Linked DNA regions of Microbaculum marinisediminis. The protein of the gene in region 2 interacts with the protein of the main gene of each other region in a pairwise test. Links are inferred from orthologs where the notes say so. Each region holds a gene or a part of one and is shown on either strand. Other genes may lie near its edges. The genes, in order: leuS and ligA.

The links.
Region 1: the proteins of ligA (region 2) and leuS interact in binary tests that used the Escherichia coli proteins (3 or more experiments, as listed by UniProt). The link is inferred for Microbaculum marinisediminis from one-to-one orthologs.

What each region holds. Positions count from the first base shown.
Region 1 is NZ_JALIDZ010000004.1:264,773-276,468, forward strand. The notes cover bases 5,594-8,805. They hold leuS (leucine--tRNA ligase), read right to left. Parts: upstream 8,410-8,805; coding sequence 5,794-8,409; downstream 5,594-5,793. Other genes in these bases: MUB46_RS10175 (LPS assembly lipoprotein LptE), read right to left, coding at 5,594-5,807; MUB46_RS10185 (HNH endonuclease), read left to right, coding at 8,587-8,805. Outside these bases: tRNA uridine-5-carboxymethylaminomethyl(34) synthesis enzyme MnmG, read left to right, coding at 1-1,586; 16S rRNA (guanine(527)-N(7))-methyltransferase RsmG, read left to right, coding at 1,579-2,250; MUB46_RS10160 (ParA family protein), read left to right, coding at 2,283-3,095; MUB46_RS10165 (ParB/RepB/Spo0J family partition protein), read left to right, coding at 3,172-4,059; holA (DNA polymerase III subunit delta), read right to left, coding at 4,141-5,172; more of MUB46_RS10175, read right to left, coding at 5,169-5,593; more of MUB46_RS10185, read left to right, coding at 8,806-9,489; MUB46_RS10190 (YggS family pyridoxal phosphate-dependent enzyme), read left to right, coding at 9,732-10,403; MUB46_RS10195 (L,D-transpeptidase family protein), read right to left, coding at 11,082-11,612.
Region 2 is NZ_JALIDZ010000005.1:108,641-120,037, reverse strand. Bases 5,081-7,993 are described here. They hold ligA (NAD-dependent DNA ligase LigA), read right to left. Parts: upstream 7,641-7,993; coding sequence 5,520-7,640; downstream 5,081-5,519. Other genes in these bases: recN (DNA repair protein RecN), read right to left, coding at 7,643-7,993; MUB46_RS12060 (YbjP/YqhG family protein), read right to left, coding at 5,081-5,406. Also shown: MUB46_RS12090 (aminopeptidase P family protein), read left to right, coding at 1-827; thioredoxin TrxC, read right to left, coding at 901-1,338; MUB46_RS12080 (NAD(P)/FAD-dependent oxidoreductase), read right to left, coding at 1,335-2,612; MUB46_RS12075 (AzlD family protein), read right to left, coding at 2,887-3,204; MUB46_RS12070 (AzlC family ABC transporter permease), read right to left, coding at 3,201-3,887; MUB46_RS12065 (AraC family transcriptional regulator), read right to left, coding at 3,949-4,815; more of MUB46_RS12060, read right to left, coding at 4,927-5,080; more of recN, read right to left, coding at 7,994-9,313; MUB46_RS12045 (outer membrane protein assembly factor BamD), read right to left, coding at 9,321-10,199; MUB46_RS12040 (hypothetical protein), read right to left, coding at 10,423-10,563; lpxC (UDP-3-O-acyl-N-acetylglucosamine deacetylase), read right to left, coding at 10,708-11,397. UniProt on the Escherichia coli protein: DNA ligase that catalyzes the formation of phosphodiester linkages between 5'-phosphoryl and 3'-hydroxyl groups in double-stranded DNA using NAD as a coenzyme and as the energy source for the reaction.

The DNA.
Region 1 (11,696 bases), on a different replicon or contig from region 2:
CGCAGGCAGACAGGAAACTGTATCGCGTGGCGATGCAGGCCGAGCTCGGGGGCATCGTTAATCTCGATATCATAAGCGGCGAGGTGGCCGATCTGATTGTCGAGTGGAATCGAGTCGGTGGCGTAACGACCGTGGATGGCCGGCATTACCGGTCCGGCGCCGTGGTGGTGACGACCGGAACCTTCCTGCGCGGTCTGATCCATCTGGGCGAGAAGACCTGGCCGGCGGGTCGGGTGGGGGACAAGCCGGCGGTAAAGCTGGCCGAGCGAATCGAGGCTTTCGGCTTCCGGCTCGGGCGGCTGAAGACGGGAACGCCGCCGCGGCTCGACGGGCGGACGATCGACTGGGCGGCTCTGCAGCGCCAGCCGGGCGATGCCGAGCCTGTCCCGTTTTCCTTCCTGACCAACAAGATCGAGACACCGCAGATCGACTGCCACATAACCCGGACGGTCGCGCGGACGCATGCGATCATAGAGGCTAATCTCGGCCGATCAGCGATGTATTCCGGGCGGATTGAAAGTCGGGGTCCGCGTTATTGTCCCTCGATAGAGGACAAGGTCGTCCGCTTCGCCGATCGCGACAGCCACCAGATCTTCCTGGAGCCGGAGGGCCTGGACGACGACACGGTCTACCCGAACGGGATATCGACGTCGCTTCCCGAGGATGTACAGACGGCGATCGTCGCATCCATGCCGGGTCTGGAGCGGGCGGTGATCCTGCGGCCTGGTTATGCGATCGAGTACGATTTTGTCGATCCGCGCGAACTCGAGCCGACGCTGCAGACGAAACGGGTGGCGGGTCTGTTCCTTGCCGGCCAGATAAACGGCACAACCGGATATGAAGAGGCGGCCGCGCAGGGGCTCGTGGCCGGGCTCAATGCGACTCGATTCGCATCCGGAACGGATGGGATCGTGATCGATCGGTCCGATGCCTATATCGGGGTCATGATCGACGACCTGGTCATGCGCGGGGTTAGTGAACCCTATCGCATGTTTACCTCGCGGGCTGAGTATCGGCTGACCCTGCGCGCGGACAATGCGGATCAGCGGTTGACCGCGCGGGGGATTTCGCTGGGCTGTGTCGGTACCGAGCGGGCGCTGGCCTTCGAAAGGAAGATGACGGCCCTGGACGAGGCCAAGGCGCTGGCGGGTTCGCTCAACCTGACTCCGCAGGAGGCGGCGCGCCGGGGACTGGCGCTCAACCATGACGGACAGCGTCGGTCCGCTCTGGATCTGCTGGCCTATACGGATATCGACCTGACCCGGCTGAAAGCGATCTGGCCGGAGCTCGGTGCGCTTCCGAAACAAATTGGCGAGCAACTCGAGATCGAGGCGCGCTACGCGGTCTATCTGGAGAGGCAGAAGGCGGATATCGACCGGTTCCGGCGCGACGAGACCTTGGAGATTCCCGCGGATATGGATTTCGCGGCGCTTGCCGGGTTGACGAACGAGATCCGGGAGAAACTGTCGACGGTCCGTCCGCATTCGGTCGGGCAGGCCGCCCGGATCGAGGGCATGACCCCGGCGGCGCTGCTCCTGCTTGCCGCGCATCTGCGCCGGCGCAGCGAAGGCCGCAAGAGTGCGTAGCGGGGACAAAGTCGATTCGGATGCGGATCGGGCTGCGGGCCTGGCCCTCGTGCGCGATCTCGTCGACGTTTCACGTGAAACAGAGACGAGACTGGATAACTACGTGGACGAGCTCAGAAAGTGGAGCAAAGCCAAAAACCTGGTCGGACCGGACACGCTTTCCCGCCTGTGGACAAGGCATATAGCGGACTGTGCACAGGCTGTGGCTTGTGCGCCTGAGGCCCGGCGCTGGGTCGATCTCGGCTCCGGCGCGGGTCTTCCGGGCATGGTCGTCGCCGTCGTCATGGCCGAGAAGCCAGGCGCTGAGGTGCATCTGGTCGAATCGCTTTCGGGCAAATGCGCCTTCTTGCGCGCGGCCGCCCGGCGCACCGCCGCACCGGCGACCGTGCACTGTGAACGCATAGAAACGTTCGTCGAGGCGTGGGACGAGCCGGTCGACGTGGTGACTGCAAGGGCGCTGGCGCCCTTGGAAAAGCTGTTGAAAATGGCCGCTCCGATGATCGCGCGCGGCGCGATCGCGGTTTTCCACAAGGGTCAAGATGTAGAGCGTGAATTGACCCAGGCCTCAACATGTTGGACATTCAGCTACAGACTCGTACCGAGCCGGACGCAAGCGGGCAGCGCCCTGGTCATCGTTGATGACTGTGTCCGCAAAAGCGCCTAAAGACCTGTAGATCGTTTCCGGAGGCCTGCCGCATGACACCGCGCGTCATCACCATCGCCAACCAGAAGGGCGGGGTCGGCAAGACGACCACGACCATCAATCTGGGGACCGCGCTTGCCGCCATCGGCGAGCGCGTTCTCGTCGTCGATCTCGATCCGCAGGGCAACGCCTCGACGGGCCTCGGCATCGACCGCAACATGCGAGACCGCTCCGTCTACGATGTGCTGTCCGGCGAGAGAAGCCTGGTCGACGCGATCATGGATACCGCGGTGCCGCGGCTGTCGGTGGTGCCATCGACGCTGGATCTGCTGGGCTTCGAGCAGGAAGTGATGGGCGCGCACGACCGCTCCTTCCGGCTGCGCAACGCGATCCGGCAACCGTTCGGGGCGAGGGCGCCCCACGACGACGACGATTTCGGCATCGATTACGTGTTGATCGATTGTCCGCCGTCGCTGAACCTCCTGACCATCAATGCGCTGAGCGCGGCCAACTCGGTGCTCGTGCCGCTGCAATGCGAGTTCTTCGCGCTGGAGGGCCTGAGCCAACTCCTGCAGACGGTCGAGCACGTCAAGACGGCCCTGAACCCGTCCCTGTCGATCCACGGCATCGTGCTGACTATGTTCGACCGCCGCAACAACCTGTCGGGACAGGTGGTCGACGACGTGCGGCGGCACATGGGCAAGAACGTCTACGACACGGTGATCCCGCGGAATGTGCGGGTGTCCGAGGCGCCGTCGTTCGGAAAGCCGGTGCTGCTCTATGATATGCACTGCGCCGGAAGCCAGGCGTATATTCGACTCGCATCCGAAATAATCCAGCGTGAACGCCGCCTACGGGCTGCTTGATCTCGACCCAACCGTGACTCGATTCGGATCCGCAACAATGACCATGGCGAAACCCGCAGCGACGACAGCGACGACGATGGCGAAAAAGGAAGACGGCGGCCAAGGCGCGCCCTCGCGGCTCGGGCGCGGCCTCGCCGCGCTGATCGGCGATGTCGATACCGAGAAATCCGCCCTGGACCGCGCCCGCGGCCAGCGGCGGGTCCCGATCGAGTTCTTGCGCCCCAATCCGCGCAACCCGCGCAAGCGCTTCGGCGACGAGGACCTGGCCGATCTCGCCGCGTCGATCCGCGAAAAGGGCATCGTTCAGCCGATTCTGGTGCGCGCCACGCCGGAAGATGCCGACCGGTTCGAGATCATCGCCGGCGAACGGCGCTGGCGCGCGGCCCAGCGCGCCGGCCTGCACGAGGTGCCGGTCGTCGTGCACAAGGTCGGCGACCGCGAGGCGCTCGAGATCGCGATCATCGAGAACGTCCAGCGCGCCGATCTCAATCCGCTCGAGGAGGCCGAGGGCTACCAGCGCCTCATCGACGAGTTCGCCTACACCCAGGCGGAGCTTGGCGACGTCATAGGAAAGAGTCGAAGTCACGTCGCTAACACGTTGAGATTGTTGAAACTTCCCAATCCTGTCCAGGACATGATCGCCGACGGAAGCCTGAGTGCCGGCCATGCCCGCACGCTCGTCACCCATGACGATCCCGAGAACCTGGCGCGGGAGATCATCGAAAGCGGCCTCAATGTGCGCGAGGCCGAGGCGCTGATGAAGCGGCCGGAGAAGACCGCGCACGAGTCCGCCGGGGCGCCCGACAAGGACGCCGACACCCGGGCGATCGAGAAGCGTCTGTCCGACGCGCTCGGCCTGGCCGTCGACCTGAGGCACAAGTCGTCTGGCGCCGGCGAGCTCCGGATCCGCTACAAGACGCTGGAACAGCTCGACGGCGTCATCGAGCGCCTCGTCGACAAGTAGGATTTGGGATTAGGGGGCCTATCGCCCCCTAAAATCTAGGAATCAGGGGCTAGCGCCCGCCTAAAGTTCAGGATTCGGGGGCTATCGCCCCTGCCGCGGGCCGCGCGCAGCGCCCGCAAGCGTGATCAGCGCCCGGCTGGTCATCGCGTCGGCGAGGTCGGGCTCGAGACGGACGCTTGCTTCCGTCGCCGCGATCAGCTCCAGGGCACGGCCCAGCGCCTCCGGCGACCACAGCCCGAGCTGCCGGCGGAACCCGTTCTGGCGCTTGAAGAACACCGGCGGCCGCAGCTCGCGCATGGCGGCGTCGGCGGTGGCGCCGCGATCGATCTTCAGCCTTGCCTCCGACAATTGCATGAAATGGCGCGACAGCGCGGAGACGATGCTGCCCGGCGCGGTGCCGGCGGCAAGGCAGCGGCGCAGCACGAGATCGGCCTGGCCGGCGTCGCCGAGCGCGGTGGAATCGATCAGAACGTCGAGCTCTAGCGCAGAGGCGTCGCCGACGACGGCGCCGACATCCTCGATCTCGACGCGCTCACCGCCGTGGCAATAGGTGGCGAGCTTGCGCAATTCGCCGCGCGAGGCGAGGCGGTCGCCGCCGAGAAGGCGCAGGAGCGCGGCCCGCGCGTCGGGGCTGACCTGCAGCCCGGCGGCTGTCATTTCTTCGGTAATCAGGGTCTCGACTGCGCGGGCGTCGTCGACATAGCAGGGGATGGCGACGGCCTGGTCGGACTTCTCGATCGCCTTGCGCAGCGGCGAGGACGGCTTCAGGTCGCCGCCTTCGATGACGACGATGGCCTCGCGCGGCGGATCGGACAGGAGCGGCTGCACGGCGGGCAGGATGTTCTTCGATCCGGCCGGCACGCGGATCGCCCGGCGGCCACCGAACATCGGCACCGAATGGGCTTCCTCGGCCAGGCGTTCCGGCGCGCCGGGCAGGCCGTCGCCTTCGATCACGGCGCGGGCCATGGGGTCGGCGTCCGGCCCCAGGAAGCCGTCGATGATCGCCCGGGCCCGCTCGCCGACCAGACCCGTGTCGGGGCCGTAGACGAGGGCGACCGGCTTGTCGGGTCGTTTGAGGAAACGGCCGACGGCGTCGCCCTTCAGCGCGGTCATAGCTGCGGCGCGCCGTAGGTCTGTTCCTGATCGTCGAAGATGGTGTCGCCCGTGGTCGTCAGCGCGTCGTCGTCGGGCTCTTCCGTATCGACCACCTTGTAGCTCTTGCCCGTGGCGAAGAAGGAGGCGAGGCGCAGGTGGATGTCGGCGGCGGCTTCCTTGGCGGCCCGGTTCTCCGCGTCGATCATGGCGCGATCATTGGCAAAACGCTGGTTGAAATAGTCCAACGAGGCGATCCGCGTGACCGTTCCGGTGGTCAGCGTGCCTTCCTCGCCCACCTTCTTGAGCGTATAGCGCACCTGGAGCCGCAGGTTGCGGCCGCCAGGAAGGCCGGAAATAGAGCGCGTCAGCACGTTGGTGTAGCGCGCCTGGACGTTGAGATCGACGATGTAGCTGCCGCCGGATTCAGCGCCGCCGTTCATGTAGAACAACAGATCGTTGCGGACCTGCTGGCCGACGCGGCCCTCGACCGGCGCCACGTCGACATCGGCGAGCGCCGTGGTGGTCATGCCGCCGGTGCCGGTCGCCGCCGGGCCGTACAGGGGCTTCACCTGGCAGCCGCCGACAAGCGTCGCGGCGAGGAGGCCGAGCGCGAGGGCGGCTTTGCGCGGCAATGCGAAATCAGGCGACCACATTCACGATCCTCTGGGGCACGACGATGATCTTGCGCACCGGCTTGTCGCCGATGGCGCGCTGGACGCCGGTCAGCGCCAGCGCGGCGGCCTCGATCGCAGACTGATCCGCATCGCGCGAAATGACAAGCTCATCCCGGCGCTTGCCGTTCACCTGGACCGGCAGCGTCACCGTATCCTCGACCAGAAGCGCCGGATCGACCTGCGGCCAGTCGGCCAGCGCCAGCAGGCTGTCGTGGCCCAGCACGCGCCAGGATTCCTCGGCCAGATGCGGTACCATCGGCGCGGAAATCCGCACGATGACCTCGGCGGCCTCGCGCAGGGCCCAGCCGAGATCGGCCGCGGTCGCGCCGTTGGAGGCCGAGCCGAGCACGGCCGTCACCGCGTTGACGACCTCGTAGACATGGGCGATGGCGCGGTTGAAGCGCAGCTCCTCGATATCCTTGGACACCGCCGCGAGCGCCTTGTGCGTCACCCGGCGCAGCGCCTCGGCCTCGGACCCGAACGCCTGCGGCAGGGCGGTCCCGACCGGCGGGGCGAGTTCCGCGACCTGGCCGACCAGCCGCCACAGCCGCTGGACGAAGCGCCAGGCGCCCTCGACGCCGGATTCGGTCCATTCGCTGTCGCGCTCCGGCGGAGTGTCGGAGAGCATGAACCAGCGCGCCGCGTCGACGCCGTAGGTCTCGACGATTGCCTCCGGCGAGACGACGTTCTTGCGCGACTTCGACATCTTCTCCGGCGCGCCGACCGTGACCGCAGACCCATCGGCGCGGGCGACGACGGAGCCGTCCTCGCGGTGCTCCACCTCTTCGGGGAACATCCACTGCCCCTGCGTGCCGCGATAGGTCTCGTGGGTGATCATGCCCTGCGTGAACAGGCCCCGGAACGGCTCTTCCAGGGTGGTGTGGCCGGTCTTCTTCATGGCGCGCAGGAAGAAGCGCGAATAGAGCAGATGCAGGACGGCGTGCTCGATGCCGCCGATATACTGGTTGACGGGCAGCCAGTCGTCGACGGCTTTGCGGTCGACGACATCGGTGTCGCGCGGCGAGCAGAAGCGGGCGAAGTACCACGAGGAATCGACGAACGTGTCCATCGTGTCGGTTTCGCGCCGCGCCGCCTTGCCGCAGGACGGGCAGTCGACATGCTTCCAGGTCGGATGGTGGTCGAGCGGATTGCCCGGCTTGTCGAAGGTCGCGTCGTCGGGCAGCAGGACCGGCAGGTCGGCCTCCGGCACGGGGACGATTCCGCAGGAATCGCAATGGATTACCGGTATCGGGCAGCCCCAGTAGCGCTGCCGCGAGATGCCCCAGTCGCGCAGGCGGAAATTCACCTTCCGCGCGCCGGTGCCGGCGGCTTCCATGCGGTCGGCGATCTCCTCCTTCGCCTGCGGCACGCTCATGCCGTTCAGGAATTCGGAGTTGATCAGCACCACCGCCTCGCCGTCCTTCTCGACGAAGGCCTCGTCGCCAACCTCGAAGGTCGCCGGATCGGCATCGGCCGGGGCAACGACGGGAATGACCGGCAGGTCGTACTTGCGGGCGAAGTCGAGGTCGCGCTGGTCGTGCGCCGGGCAGCCGAAGACGGCGCCTTCGCCGTAGCCCATCAGCACGAAGTTGGCGACGTAGACCGGTAGCCTCACGTCGGGCCGGAACGGATGAACCGCATAGAGCCCCGTGGCAAAGCCCTTCTTCTCGGCCCGCTCGATGGCCTCCTCGCTGGTGCCGAGCGCGGCGCATTCGCGCCGGAAGGCCTCCAGCTCCGGATTGGTTTCGGCAAGCCGCTTGGCCAGCGGATGATCCGGCGAGACGGCGCAGAAGCTCGCCCCGAAGATGGTGTCGTGGCGGGTGGTGTAGACGACGAGCGGCTCGTCGACGGCCTTGCCGTCGCCGTCGACCATGTCGAAGGAAAAGCGCAGGCCCTCGGACCGGCCGATCCAGTTGCGCTGCATCAGGCGCACCTTGTCGGGCCAGTTGTCGAGCGTGTCGATGGCGTCGAGCAGCTCCTGGGCGTAGTCGGTGATCTTGAAGAACCACTGCGCCAGCTCGCGCTTCTCGACCGGCGCGCCGGAGCGCCAGCCGCGCCCGTCGATAACCTGCTCGTTGGCGAGCACGGTCTGGTCGACCGGATCCCAGTTGACCAGCGAGGTGTGGCGCTCGACCAGGCCCGCCTTCAGGAACTCGACGAACAGCAGCTGCTGCTTGGAATAATATTCCGGATCGCAGGTCGCCAGTTCGCGGTTCCAGTCGATCGACAGGCCGAGCAGCTTGAGCTGCGCCTTCATCGTCTCGATGTTCTCGTAGGTCCATTCCTTGGGATGGACCTTCTTCTCGATCGCGGCGTTCTCGGCGGGCAGGCCGAAGGCGTCCCAGCCCATGGGATGCAGGACGTTGAAGCCCTTGGCGCGCTTGTAGCGCGCGACCACGTCGCCCATCACATAGTTGCGGCCGTGGCCGATATGGATCTTGCCCGACGGATACGGGAACATCTCGAGCACGTAGTACTTCGGCCGCGGGTCGTCGTTGTCGGTCGTGAAGACCTTCTCGTCGTCCCAGACTTTCTGCCAGCGTGCTTCGGATTCGCGGGGATTGTAGCGTTCGTTCGCCATCACGTGAGCCGGATTTCAGGGGTCGACGGGTAGATGGACTGAAACCGGGGGCGGGGTCAACTGGGGACTGGAAACGAAGCGGTATCGGGCATCCGCTTGGCGTCTGCTACGGTTGTTGTAGTTTTGTATCCCACATTTGCCCGTGCTCCTGCCTCGCGTATTCGACAAAGGGATTTCATGGCTTTCGGCGTCTTCATTCACCGGTTCGATTCAATCTACGACGATAGCCCAGCGGAGCGATATCAGTTCCCAAAGCAGTATCTTAGTCGCGTCAATTCCTGTGTCGGCGATTGGATCGTCTACTATGAGCCCCGCAAAGTTCCCGACACGCGTGGATACTTCGCTATCGCGAGGGTGCTCCAAGTAATACCTGACCCCGGCGTCGATGGAATGTTTATAGCCGTAATCGAGCCCGGGAGTTACCTGGAGTTTCCTAATCCAGTACCGTTTTCCGATGTTGAGGGTGTTGTCGAACGTGGACTCCTTAACAACGAGGGGCGTGTTTCGGGGCGCGCGCAATCGGCCGTACGCGACCTCTCGCCAGACGATTTCGCCAGAATCGTCACGATTGGCTTAAACGACGATTCTCCCGTTCTCCCTAGAGGTATCGAAGAAGAACTCAATGTTCCTGGCTTCGAAGAAGCGCAGGCGCCCTTCGAGTATGAAATCGAACGGAACCGTACGACGTTTCTTTCATCGAGGATCGTTCGGGACCGAATATTCAGGCGAATTGTTCTGCGCGCCTATGACGAACGGTGCGCGATCGCAGGGTTGAAATTCATCAATGGTGGCGGGCGGGCCGAAGTTGCCGCAGCTCATATCCGGCCAGTAGAGGCCAACGGGCCGGATACCGTTAGTAATGGCATTGCTCTTTCCGGAACGGCACATTGGATGTTCGATCGCGGTTTAATAAGTCTATCCGATGACCTCGAGATCCTCATTTCTCGGCAGGTCAATGATCAGGAGTCCATTCGGACATTTATTAACAAGAGCGGTCGTGCACTTTCCCCTTCCCGACCTTCCGACCGGCCCCATCCCGCGTTCCTCAAATGGCACCGCGAAAACTGCTTCAAGCACTGACGCGTGACATCTTCATAGATTGATGCCGGATGGCACCACCACCTGTCGTCCTTAGACCGGTAGACCTTTATGTAGCTTTCTGCGCACGCCCCACGGTTGTCATCCCGGCCGACAAGGGCGCCCTGATCCCGGATAGATTCTCTGCAGCTTCCGGGATGACGAAGGAGAGGCTGATTGGGGGTTGCACAAGCAGGCACCGGGAACGCATCGTGTGGCGCGCACAATCGAATCGACCTCAAACCATGACAGCCACCGATCGCCTCACCGAAGTTCTCTCCAATATCCGTGCGGCGGAGGCCGAGGCCGGGCGTCCGGACGGGTCGGTGACGCTCGTCGCCGTCTCCAAGACCTTCGAGGCCGATGCCATCGAACCGGTCATCGCGGCCGGTCAGCGCACCTTCGGCGAGAACCGCGTGCAGGAATCCCAGGCCAAGTGGCCGGCGCTGAAGGCCGCGCATCCGGATATCGAGCTGCACCTGATCGGCCCGCTGCAGACCAACAAGGTGAAGGAGGCCGTCGCGCTGTTCGACGTGATCGAGACCGTCGACCGCGACAAGCTGGCCCGCGCGCTGAAGACGGAAATGGACGCGCAGGGCAGGACCTTGCGGCTCTTCGTCCAGGTCAACACCGGGGCGGAGCCGCAGAAGGCCGGCGTCCTGCCGGAGGACGCGGCCGCGTTCGTCCGGCGCTGCCGCGAGGAGCACGGGCTTGCGATCGAGGGGCTGATGGCGATCCCGCCCTTCGACGAACCGCCGGCGCCGCATTTCGCGCTGCTCGCCAAGCTTGCCGGGGAAATCGGCCTGAAGACGGTTTCGATGGGCATGAGCGCCGACTACGAGATCGCGGTGGCGCACGGGGCGACGCATGTGCGGGTGGGCAGCGCGATCTTCGGAACGCGGCCGAAGCCGGCGTGAGCGCGCCTGGGGGCTGATTACCCGCGTCCGTGCCTGATGCGCGGCATCGTGGGCCCTGGATCAAGTCCAGGGCACCGGTTTGTTCAAGTGGCACGGCCGTGCTCCGCATCGCAGAAACGATTACTGGTGCCGGGCGTCTTTGCAGCGCGCTTTCGCGAAAGGCGACGCATGTGCGGGTGGGTAGCGCGATCTTCGGAACGCGGCCGAAGCCGGCGTGAGCGTCGCGATCTGACATGTAGCGTCCGTGCCTGATGCGCGGCATCATGGGCCCTGGATCAAGTCCAGGGCACGGGTTTGTTCGTGTGGTACGGCCGTGCTCCGCATCGCAGAAACGATTGCTGGCATGGGCGTCTTTGCACCGCGCTTTTGCGGAAGGCGACGCATGTCCGTGCCCGTTGCGCGGTTTCCTGGACCCCGGACCACGTCCGGGGCGCGGGTTTGTTCAAGTGGCACGGTCGTGCTCCACATCGCAGCGGCGTGCCCTGGACTTGATCCAGGGCCCATGGCGGTACCGCCGGAAACGAGCCTGGATATCCGTCCTACCCATCCGTCACGTCCGGGCCTGTTTCAGGCAACGCGTGTCCATGCCCGAGATTGCCGGGTCACGCCCGGCAATGACGTAAGGGCGGGCTCGGTTGGAAGGCGAGCGCTGGGGCGTTGCCACTGCGGCAACCGCCGCTAGCCGATCGCGATCACCGTTTCCGGCCCGAGTCGCGGCAGCAGGCGAATCATGTCGGCGCGCCGGAGCGCGACGCAGCCCTCGGTGGGCCGGAAGCCCGGTTTCGCCAGATGCATGAAAATCGCGCTGCCGAAGCCTTTTCGCGGCGGGGCGTCGTTGTGGCCGATCACAATGACGAGATCATAGAGGTGATCGTCGCGCCACATGCGTTCGTGCCGGGCGGCGAACGGCAGGAGCACGGGCCTGTTGTAGAACCCGCTCTGCGGGTCGTCGCACCAGCCGAGATCCGGGGTAATCGTCTCGATATCGAGCCCGGTTGGCGGAACCGGACCCCGATCGGGGCGGAAATAAAGCTTTCTCAAGGGAAATTCGCCGCGCGGACTGGCGCCGTCGCCCTCGCGCTTGGTGGTCGTGATGCCGCCGCGGCCGAGCGCGCAGGGGATCGCGAGGCCATCGGTGGAGAGCAGGCCGGCGTGCCGATCGGGGCCGGTCTTGTGGACCCGCAGCCGTCTCAGGTATCGCCTTGCCACCACTATCCCTCTCCCGCCCCGGAGTTGAGCCGCCTTGCGGTCCGTAACCAACGTGTTCTACACCGGTGACGGGGCCGGTGCGAC
Region 2 (11,397 bases):
GCGCCGCCGTCAGCCGCTTCCTCGCATGGCTCGACCGCGAGGCATCGTCCGGCGGCGTCGACGAGATCGGTGCGGCCAAGGCGCTGGAAGGCTTCCGCGCCGCCACGGGCCAGCTCAGGGAAATCTCCTTCGACACCATCTCGGGGGCCGGCCCCAACGGCGCCATCGTCCATTACCGCGTCACCACCGACACCAACCGGCCATTGGAGCCGAATTCGCTCTATCTGGTCGATTCCGGCGCGCAATATGTCGACGGCACCACCGACATCACCCGCACGGTGGCGATCGGGGAGCCGACAGCCGACATGCGCCGCCATTTCACGCTGGTGCTCAAGGGCCACATCGCCATCGCCACGGCGCGGTTTCCTGAGGGCACGAGCGGCGCGCAGGTCGATACGCTCGCCCGCTACGCGCTGTGGCAGGCCGGCCTCGACTTCGACCACGGCACGGGCCACGGCGTCGGCAGCTTCCTGTCGGTGCACGAAGGCCCGCAGCGCATCGCCAAGACCGGCACCGTGCCGTTCCGGCCCGGCATGATCGTGTCCAACGAGCCCGGCTACTACCGCACCGGCCACTACGGCATCCGCATCGAGAACCTGGAACTGGTGAAGCCGCCCGAGCCGGTTCCCGGCGGCGAGAAGGCGCTCCTGTCCTTCGAGACGCTGACGCTCGCCCCGATCGACCGGCGGCTGGTCGACGTGGCGTTGCTGAGCGAGGCGGAAAAGGCGTGGCTGAACGCCTACCACGCCCGCGTCCGGGCCGAGATCGGGCCGCAGCTCGACGGCGACGACACGGCATGGCTGGAGGCCGCGACGGCACCGCTCTGAGCCCCTCCGTCAGGGCCCGTTGCCCCGGTGATCATGCCCGGAATACGGCCGGGTCGCGGGCGCTGAGCGCCGTTCAGCCCAGGTTCTGCCGGGTCCAGTCGACGATGGACCTGGCCGGCATGGCGCCGGCGGTGCGGGCGACCGGCCGGCCGCCGTGGAACAGGATCAGCGCGGGAATGCCGCTGACGCCGAGCTGGCGGGCGATCTCGCCTTCCTCGTCGGCGTTGAGCTTCAACAGCCGCACGTCGGGCTCCAGCTCGGCCGCCGCCGCCTCGAAGTTCGGCGCCATCGACCGGCACGGGCCGCACCACGGCGCCCACACGTCGACCAGCACCGCGATATCGTTCGACGCGATGTGGCGCTGGAAGGCGGCGCCGTCGACGTTGAGCGGCTTCGCGGCGAACAGCGGCGCCTTGCACGAACCGCAGCGCGCCGCCTTTGCCGGCTTGTCCTCGGGCAGGCGATTGGTCGCCCCGCAGCCGGGGCAGACCACATGAAGGCTGGCGCTCACTTGACCTCCTTGAGCTTGGTGATGTTCAGGCGCTCGAGCATGAACTTCTCGTAGAACGGCTCGGCGGTGCCGCGCCGGATCTTGTGCAGGAAGAACTTCTCGAACGCGATCTTGGCGAAGTGGACCCACTTGCCCTTCGACGCCCAGTTGACGTTGCGCGGCGGGATCTGCGGCTGGGCGACGAAGGCGACGCCGGAATCGCCGAAGTCGGCCAGGCACACCGCGTTCCACGTCGCCTGCGTCTCCGGCGCCTGGCCCTTCAGCAGCGCGCCGATGTTGTGCGCCGTCGCCGTCACCATGGATTCGATCATGAAGCCGGTCTTCGGCACGCCGCAGGGCACCGGCGTCGGCCCCGTCGGCGGGATCGCCACGCAGACGCCGACGCTGAAGATGTTGGGATAGGCCGGATTGCGCTGGTGCTCGTCGACAAGGATGAAGCCGCGCGGATTGGTGAGGCCCTCGATGTCCTTCACCGCCGGCACGCCGCGGAAGGCCGGCAGCATCATCGCGTAGCCGAACGGCAGCTCGTGCGTGGTCTTCGGCGAGCCGTCCTCGTTGACCTCCTCGACGATCATCTTGCCGTCCTCGACCGTCTTCACCTTGGCGTTGGTGATCCACTTGATGTGGTGCTCGCGCATCTCGCTTTCGAGCAGGCCCTTTGTATCGCCGACGCCGTCAAGGCCGAGATGGCCGATATAGGGCTCGGAGGTGACGAAGGTCATCGGCACCTTGTCGCGGATCTTGCGGCGGCGCAGCTCGGTGTCGAGGATGAAGGCGAACTCGTAGGCCGGGCCGAAGCAGGACGCGCCCTGCACCGCGCCGACGACAATCGGTGCCGGGGTCTCCACGAAGGCCTGGAACGCGTCATAGGCCCTGGAGGCGTGATCGACGTGGCAGATCGACTGGGTGTTGCCCTCCGGTCCCAGCCCCTCGATCTCGTCGAAAGCCAGGTCCGGGCCGGTGGCGATGACGAGATAGTCGTAGGCGACCGAGTTGCCGTCCTCGAGCTCGATCCGGTTTTCCTTCGGATGCACCCGTTTCGCGCCCGCCCCGACATACTCGATCTTCTTGCGCTGCATGATGTCGGGCAGGTTGATCTCGATGTCCGACTGCTTGCGCCACCCCACCGCCACCCAGGGGTTGGAGGGTACGAAGTGATAGGTCGGCCCCTGCCCGATCAGGATGACCTTGTCTTCCTGCCGCATCTGGGGAACCAGCTCGTAGGCCATCAGCACGCCGCTGAGGCCGGCACCGAGAACGACTACGTTTGCCATCTGCCTGTTTCCTGCCTTTGGCGGCCGCCCTCCCAGCGTCACCGGACGCCCCGGCCGACTGCCCCACGATTATGCTCTCGAATAAACATATTCCAAATATTGAATATATACAATTGCGACAAAAGTGCTTGGTCGCCTCATCACCACTATCGCGCGCCAGGCCGGGCGTGCATTGCGAAATGGCAATGTCTCGAAAGCCCTTCGGCTCCGGAAGCAAGACACGGTGTCGGGAGGGTGCGAACGGACGCTCGCCCAAGGGCATCCAGCGGCAGAGTCAGTACAGCACGGCCCGGAGGATCACCACGGAGACGACGCCGATGACGATCGCCGCGAGCTGCGGCAGCCGCAGCGCAGCGACCACCGTGATCGCCGCGGCGGCCGTCTCCGCCGGCCCGGTGGCCAGCACGGCGGGCGTGATCACCGCGGCCAGCACCGCGCCGGGCACCGCTTCGAGCGCCGCCCGTGCCCGGCCGGACACGACCAGCCGGCGGATCACCAGCCAGCCGCCGATCCGGCTCGCGTAGGTGACGAGCGCCATGCCCGCGATCGCGGCAAGCGCCAGCGGATCGATCTGAAGCGCGTCCAGCGTCATTCGACCGTCTCCGTCACCGCTTCGTCGGCGGGCCCGATGACCGCGCCGGCGAGCGCCCCGGCAATACCGCCAGCGGCGATGAACCAGGGGCCTTCGAAGCTCAGGTACACGAGCGCGGCGACAATCGCGCTGGCGGCGATGGCGACGCCGGTGCGCGGCCCCTGCCAGAGGCCGACCAGCAGGGTCAGGAAGATTGCCGGAAACGCGAAATCGGCGCCGTATCGCGACGGATCGCCGATAAGGCCGCCGAGCGCCGCGCCGAGCCCGGTCCAGCCGATCCAGTTGACGTAGAGGATCAGGCCCATGGTCAGGAAATAGGTCGCGGACAGTTTCGTGCGGGCGGCCCGGCGCTCTGCCAGCGCCCAGGTCTCGTCGACCATTGTGAACAGCGCGATCAGGCTCGTGCCGGTGCCGAAGTGCCCGATCTTGCCGGCGAGCGAGGCCCCCATCAGCAGATGCCGCAGATTGATCATCAGCGCGGTAACGGTGAGCAGCAGCCACGGCACCGGCTCGCGCCAGATGTCGACGGCGACGAACTGGGCGCTGCCGGCGAACACCGTCGCGCTCATCAGCACCATCTCAGGCACGCTGATGCCCTTCTGCGCCGCCAGCGCGCCGAGCAGGAGCGCGAAGGGAACGACGGCAACGGCGGCCGGCAGGACGTCGATCGCGCCGTCGCGCATTTCCGCCAAGGTCTCAGGCCCGGTCTCAGGCCCGGTCTCAGGACGGGTCTCTGGCCCGGTCTCAGGCCGCATCCTGGCCCGCGATATCCAGGGCGGCGGCGCGGAACCGGGCCGGCGTGACGCCGACGCGCGCCTTGAAGGCCCGGGTCAGATGGCTCTGGTCCGCGAAACCGCAGTCGAGCGCGACCGCGCCAGGCGTCCGGCCGCCGGCGAGCAGACCACGCGCCGCCTTGATGCGCCGGTCGGCGAGCCAGGCATAGGGCGTCAGGCCGGTTTCCTTGCGGAACGCGCGGATCAGGTGGAAGCGGCTGACACCGGCGACGCCGGCCAGCGTCGGCAGGTCGATCGACTCGGCATAATGGGCGTCGAGATAGTCCTGCGCCCGGCGCACGGGCCCGCGCTCCGTGCCCACCGGGGCGGGATCGCCCAGGCGGGCGTGGCGCGACAGGATCATCGCCATTACCGAGACGAAGCGCTCGTCGCTGTAGAGCAGATCGCTGCCGCCCAGCCCCTTGTGGGCGGCCACGAAGCGCGCCGTCCCGTCGGGGTCGTTGACGACCGGCTCAGGGAAGAACGGCGTCGCGCAGGTCTCGCGGCCAGTCAGCTCGCAGGCGATCTCGCGGAGAAGGTCGACGCTCGGATAGGACATCCGGTAGGCATAGCCGTCTCCGTATGGCTCTCCGTCGTGCACATCGCCGGGATGAACGAAGCACAGGTCGCCGGGGCGGCCGTAGCGGCGCTCGCCGCGCAGCACGAAGGTCTCGCAGCCCGCGACGATCGCGCCGACGACATAGGTGTCGTGCGTGTGCGGGGCGTAGCGGTGGGAAAAGAACCGGGCGGCCAGGCATTCCAGGCCGCCGTAGCGGGGCGCACGCCAGTAGCGTGCGCTGTCGCCCGCGTCGAGACCGCGCTCGGACAGCGCCGTCATCTGGTCTTTCACGTCCATGGCCCGGAGACTAGCAGCCCCGCGCCTGTGCGTCTTGAACGAGATTGCGCCCCCTCCTGGGGCTGGTGGGGGGCGTGGAACGGGCGCCGGACCTCAGTTCCCCGCCAGCAGCACCGACAGGGTCCAGGGCATGTCGTCGCTGACCGCGACGATATCGTCGATCCGCCAGGCGCCATCCTCCATAACGAGCAGGTAGCGGAACTTGCGCGGTTGGCCGAAATTCAGCAGGCCCACCGCGACCTCGGCCTTATCACCGGATATCTCGGGCGTGCCGATCTCGATGCCGGTGATATCGAAATCCTGCGCGTCGACGAAGACGTCGAAATCGAGGTTGCCGATGCCGTCGCGGTCGATGCGGTCGTCCTCCTCGGCAAGCAGCGCCTGCAGCCGCGCGGAGAACCGGTCGCGCAAGGCCGGGTCGGTGGGCGAAACGCCAAGACCGTTATCTTCATAGCTGGTGTAGATCTCGCCGACGACGGCGTCCGGCTCCTGTTGCGCGAACGCGGACGGCGCGGCCGCAAGGATCGCGATGCACAGGAAGACTTGAGCGACTATTGGAACGAACCTGCGCATGACACCCCCAGGACGCGACAGAACCGAGACAGTCATCACTGTGGCACGGGTCCGGATGCGCGAACAGCCGATCCTGCCGATCCAGTGAATGAAGCCTTGAGGGAAAACCGAAACTATCCGCTTTCAACCAGATCGAACCAGGCGTTCTCGTCTATGACCTCAACGCCCAGCTCGGCGGCCTTCTTGAGTTTGGACCCGGCACCCGGCCCGGCGACGACGAGATCGGTCTTCGCCGAGACCGAGCTTGCCACCTTGGCCCCGTAGCGCTCGGCCATCGCCTTGGCCTCGTCGCGGGTGAGCCGCTCCAGCGAGCCGGTGAACACCACGGTCTTGCCGGCCACGGGAGACTCGGTCGCCTGCGGCGCCTGCGCCTCCCTGGGCGTCACCTCGGCCAGCAGCGCGTCGATCTGCTCTTCGTTGCGCGGCTCGGCGAAGAATTCGACCAGCGCCTCGGCCACCGTGTCGCCGATCCCTTCGATCGACAGGAGATACTGGTAGGCCTCGCTGTCCGCCCCCTCGCCCGCCGCCTTCATCGCCGTGCGGAACGCCTCGAAGGTTCCGTAGTGGCGGGCGAGCAGCTTGGCCGTGGTCTCGCCGACATGGCGGATGCCGAGCGCATAGATGAACCGGTGCAGGTCAATGTCGCGGCGCGCGTCGATCGCCGCGAACAGGTTGCGCACCGACGTCGAGCCCCAGCCCTCGCGATCCTTCAAGCGCTTCAGCGACTGCGCGTCGCGCGCCTGCAGCGTGAAGATGTCGGCGGGCTTCGTAATCAGCCCGTCCTCGAAGAACGCGGAGACCTGCTTGGCCCCCAGCCCCTCGATGTCGAATGCGTTGCGCGAGACGAAATGGATCAGCTTCTCGACCGCCTGGGCTGGACAGACCAGCGAGCCGGTGCAACGCCGGATCACGTCCTCCTTGCCGGTGCGCGGGTTGACCTCGCGCACCGCGTGGCTGCCGCAGACCGGGCAGGTGTGCGGGAACGCGTAGGGCTCGGCATCCTTGGGCCGCTTCTCGAAGACGACGCCGAGGATCTGCGGAATCACGTCGCCGGCCCGCTGCAGGATCACCGTGTCGCCGATGCGCACGTCCTTGCGGGCGATCTCGTCCTCGTTGTGCAGGGTGGCGTTGCGCACCACCACGCCGCCGACCGTGACCGGCGTCAGCTTGGCGACGGGGGTCAGCGCGCCGGTGCGGCCGACCTGGATCTCGATATCCTCGAGCACCGTCATCGCCTTCTCGGCGGGAAACTTGTGCGCGATCGCCCAGCGCGGGCTGCGCGAGACGAAGCCGAGCCGGCGCTGCCAGTCGAGCCGGTCGACCTTGTAGACCACGCCGTCGATATCGTAGCCGAGCCGCGCCCGGGTCTCCTCGATTTCGTGATAGAACGCCATGATCTCGGCGACCGAGTTCACCTGGCGCATCAGCGGGTTGGTCGGCAGGCCCCAGTCGCGGAACGATTGGTAGACGCCCCACTGGCTGTCGGACGGCAGCGCGCCGACCTCGCCCCAGGCATAGGCGAAGAACTTCAGCGGCCGCGAGGCGGTGACGCGCGGGTCGAGCTGGCGCAGCGACCCGGCCGCCGCGTTGCGCGGATTGGCGAACACCGGCTTGCCGTCCGCCTCCTGGCGCGCGTTCAGCGCCTCGAAGTCGGCATGACTCATATAGACCTCGCCGCGCACCTCGAAGACGTCGCCGAAGCCGTCGCCTTTCAGCCGCCTGGGGATGTCGGGAATGGTGGCGACGTTGGCGGTGACGTCCTCGCCCTCCTCGCCGTCGCCGCGCGTAGCGGCCTGCACGAAGACGCCGTTCTCGTAGCGCAGCGACGCCGACAGGCCGTCGATCTTCGGCTCCGCGGTGAAGGCGATCGCCGTGTCGCCATCGAGCTTGAGGAACCGGCGGATGCGATCGACGAACCCGGCCACATCCTCCTCGTCGAAGGCGTTGTCGAGCGACAGCATCGGCACCGTGTGCCGGACCTTGGCGAATTTCTCCGACGGCGCGGCGCCGACCCGCAGCGAGGGACTGTCGGGGCGGACGAGCGAGGGGAACGCGGCCTCGATGGCGGCATTGCGCTGGCGCAGCGCGTCATAGGCGGCATCCGAGATCGACGGCTGGTCTTCCTGATAGTAGCGCCGGTCGTGCTCGCCGATTTCCTTGGCCAGGCGCTCGAGTTCCGCGGCCGCGTCCTCGGCCGTCAGGTCCGAAACCGGCGTCTTCTCCAGCCCTGCCATCCTCACTCCGTTCCCGCCAGAAGACGGCCCGCGGCCGCCCGTGCCTCCTCGGTGACCGTCGCACCGGCCAGCATCCGCGCGATCTCCTCGCGCCGGTGCGACGGATCGAGCGGGTCGACCCGGGTGACGACGTCGGCGCCCCGTTTCGGCGATTCCTTGCGGATCAGCAAATGCCGGTGCGCGCGGGCGGCGACCTGCGGCGCGTGGGTGACGGTCAGCACCTGCACCCGGTCGGCGAGCCGCTGCAGCCGCACCCCGATCGCATCCGACACGGCCCCGCCGACGGCGGTATCGATTTCGTCGAACACCAGCGTCGGCGCGCTGCCCTTGTCGGCGAGCGCGACCTTCAGCGCGAGCAGGAAGCGGGACAGTTCGCCGCCGGAGGCCACCTTCAGAAGCGGCCCCGGATGGGTGCCCGGATTGGTCTGCACCCAGAATTCGACGCGGTCGCGCCCGTCCGGGCCGCCGCCGTCGCCGTCGGTCTCGATGCGGGTTTCGAAGGCGGCCCGCTCCAGCTTCAGCGGCGCCAGCTCGGCCACCACCGCCCTGTCGAGCGCCTTCGCCGCCTTGCGCCGCTTCTCCGTCAGCTTCGCCGCCGCCATGTCGTAGGCGTCCGCGGCCGCTCTCGCCGCCACTTCGAGTGCGCCGAGGCGCTCCTCGCCGGTTTCCATGTCGGACAGCGCGGCGCGCATCCCCTCGCGCAGGCCGGGCAGGTCGTCGACGCCGCACTGGTGCTTGCGGGCCGCCGCCCGGAGCGCGAACAGCCGCTCCTCGGTGGTCTCCAGCTCGCGCGGATCGAAGGCGATCTCGTGCTGCGCCCGCTCGACCGACGACCGCGCCTCCTCGATCGACTCGATCGCCGCCGTCAGCGCCGCGACCACCGGATCGAGCAGGTCCGGCAGGTCGCCGGCGCGCCGTTCGAGCCGCCGCAGCGCCGCCGACATCAGCGGCACCGGCGACGCGTGGCCGGCGACCGCGTCGCTTGCCTCGGTCAGTTCGTCGGCGAGCTTCTCGGCCTGCATCATCACCTGCCGGCGCTCGGCCAGATGCGCCTCCTCGCCAGCCTCCGGCGCCAGCATGTCGAGTTCTTCCAGCGCGTGGGCGAGATAGTCGCGCTCCGACGTGGCCTTCTCCAGCGCGTCTCGGGCCTGCTTGAGCGCCGCCTCCGCCGCCCGCCAGGCGCCGTGCGCCTTCGCCGTGGCCGCCACGTCGGCGTCCAGGTCGCCGAAGCTGTCGAGCAGTTGCCGGTGGACCGACGGGTCGATCAGGGCTCGGTCGTCGTGCTGGCCGTGGATCTCGACGAGGCTCGCGCCGACCGATTTCAAAAGCTGAACGCCCGCCGGCTGGTCGTTGATGAAGGCGCGGGTGCGCCCGTCGGCGGCCTGCTGGCGGCGCAATATGATGTCGCCGTCCGCCTCGAAGCCGTACTCGGCGAGGAGCGCGCGGGCGGGATGGCGGGGGCCCGCGTCGAATACCGCCGTCACCTGCCCCCGTTCGGCGCCGCGACGCACCAGCGCGGCGTCGCCGCGCCCGCCGAGCGCCAGGGACAGGGAATCCAGAAGGATCGATTTTCCGGCACCGGTCTCGCCGGTGAGCGCGCTCAACCCCGAATCGAACGTGATGTCGAGCTTGTCGATGATGACGATGTCGCGGATCGAGAGGGCGACGAGCATCGCCCGCTCACAGCGTACCGGAGGCCTTGCGGAACACCTCGCTCAGCCACGACCCCTCGTTCTCCTGCGGCTCGTAGCCCCCCTTCGACAGGAGGGCGTAGGAATCCTTGTACCAGGGGCTGTCCGGGTAGTTGTGGCCGAGGATGGCCGCCGCCGTCTGCGCCTCGGAGATCAGCCCGAGCGCGTAGTAGGATTCGGTCAGCCGGTGCAGCGCCTCTTCGACGTGCCGCGTGGTCTGGTAGTCGGATACGACCGTCTTGAAACGGTTGATCGAGGCCAGGTACTGGCGCTTGGACAGATAGTAGCGGCCGACGTCCATCTCCTTGCCGGCCAGTTGGTCGCGCGCGACCTCGAGCTTGCCGCGCGCCTCCACCGCGTATTCGGATTCGGGATACTTCTCGATCAGCTCGCGATAGGCTACGGCGGCCTTCTCCGAGCGCGCCTGGTCGCGGCCGACGTCGACGATCTGGTTGTAGTAGGATTCGGCGACCAGATACTGGGCGTACGCCGCGTCATCGCTGCCCGGATAGAGGGTGACGTACCGCTTCGCCGAGGTGATGGCGTCGGTATAGCGCTGCGCTTCGTAGTTCGTGTAGGCCGACATGATCAGCGACTTGCGGGCCCACTCCGAATAGGGATGGATCCGCTCGACCTCCGAGAACTTTTCCGCGGCCGCCTTGAAGGACCCGGAATTGGAGAGCACCAGCCCCTCGTTGTAGAGGGCCTCCGCCGGCTCCTCCTCGATGACGGCGAACTCGTCATCGTCCTTGCCGAACAGGCTCTGGCAGGCCGTCAGCGACAGTCCGAGGCAAAGCAGCGCAGCGAACCGCAGCGCCCTCGAACCCGTCGTCGTAGTCCCGGTGGCGCGCGTCGCGCGGAATGTCATGTCAGGCAAACGCTTACTCGTCATAGGCTCGATCATCGCAATGCGCATCGGACACCCGACGCACTCGGCGGCGGACTTTATCCCAACGCCGTTTCCCAGGCCAGTTTGGCTGACCTCCGAATTGAGCGAATTTGTGGCGGTGCCGCCGGCGCGGCGCTATCGCCGCATGGCCGTGTCCGATTCCGTCGCGGCAGGCCGTATACGTGTACAGCCCGAACGGGCCTCAGCGCGCCGGCTGGGCCGGGCCGTGATTCGCGGTGCAGGCGGCGGCGCACGGGCGCGTGTCCTGCGCCCGTGCCTCGAGCACGGCGGTCAGGCTGGCGACGAACGCAGCCACAAGCACGATACGGAACACAAACAGCATGTCTCACCTCAGGCGGCGGACTATGCGGGCGGGACACCGGCCCCGCAAGCGCGGGAATGCGATGTTCGCGCAACGTCGTTACCCGCCGATTAGGAAAAATCGGCGAGTTCCGATGGTGCTGTAAACCGGCAGGAAATCGGGCCGTCAGGAGACGTCCGGGCCGAACGCGGCGGCGGGGACCATGGCGCCCACCTGTGCCTGGCCGGCATCGCGGCGCACGGTGGCGGTAGACCATTCCCAGGCGCTGTCGTCGGACAGCAGGGCCTCGACCATGGCGGCGTTCAGCTTGTGGCCGCCGCGATAGCTGCGGTAGTGGCCGAGGATCGGCGCGCCGGCCAGCGTCAGGTCGCCGATGGCGTCCAGCACCTTGTGGCGCACGAACTCGTCGGCGAAGCGCAGGCCTTCCGGATTGACCACCTGATCGTCGCCGATCACCACGGTGTTCTCCAGCGAGGCGCCCAGCGCATAGCCGTTGGCCCAGAGCTGCTCGACGCTCGACATGAAGCCGAAGGTGCGGGCGCGGGCCAGATCGCGGGCGAAGTCGCCCGAATCGGCGTCGTAGACATAGGCCTGACGGCCGATCACGGTGTCGGCGAAGTCGATCTCGACCTCGACGCGGCGGCGGTCGCTCGGCAGGAACTCGGCGATGGCATCGCCCATCCGCACCGTCACCGGCTTGAGAACCTTGATGTAGCGGCGCTGCGCCGACTGCTTGCGCAGGCCGGCCTGCTGGATCGCTTCGCAGAAGGCTTCCGCGCTGCCGTCCATGATCGGCACTTCGTCGCCGTCGATCTCGACGATCACGTTGTCGATGCCCAGGCCGCTCAGCGAAGC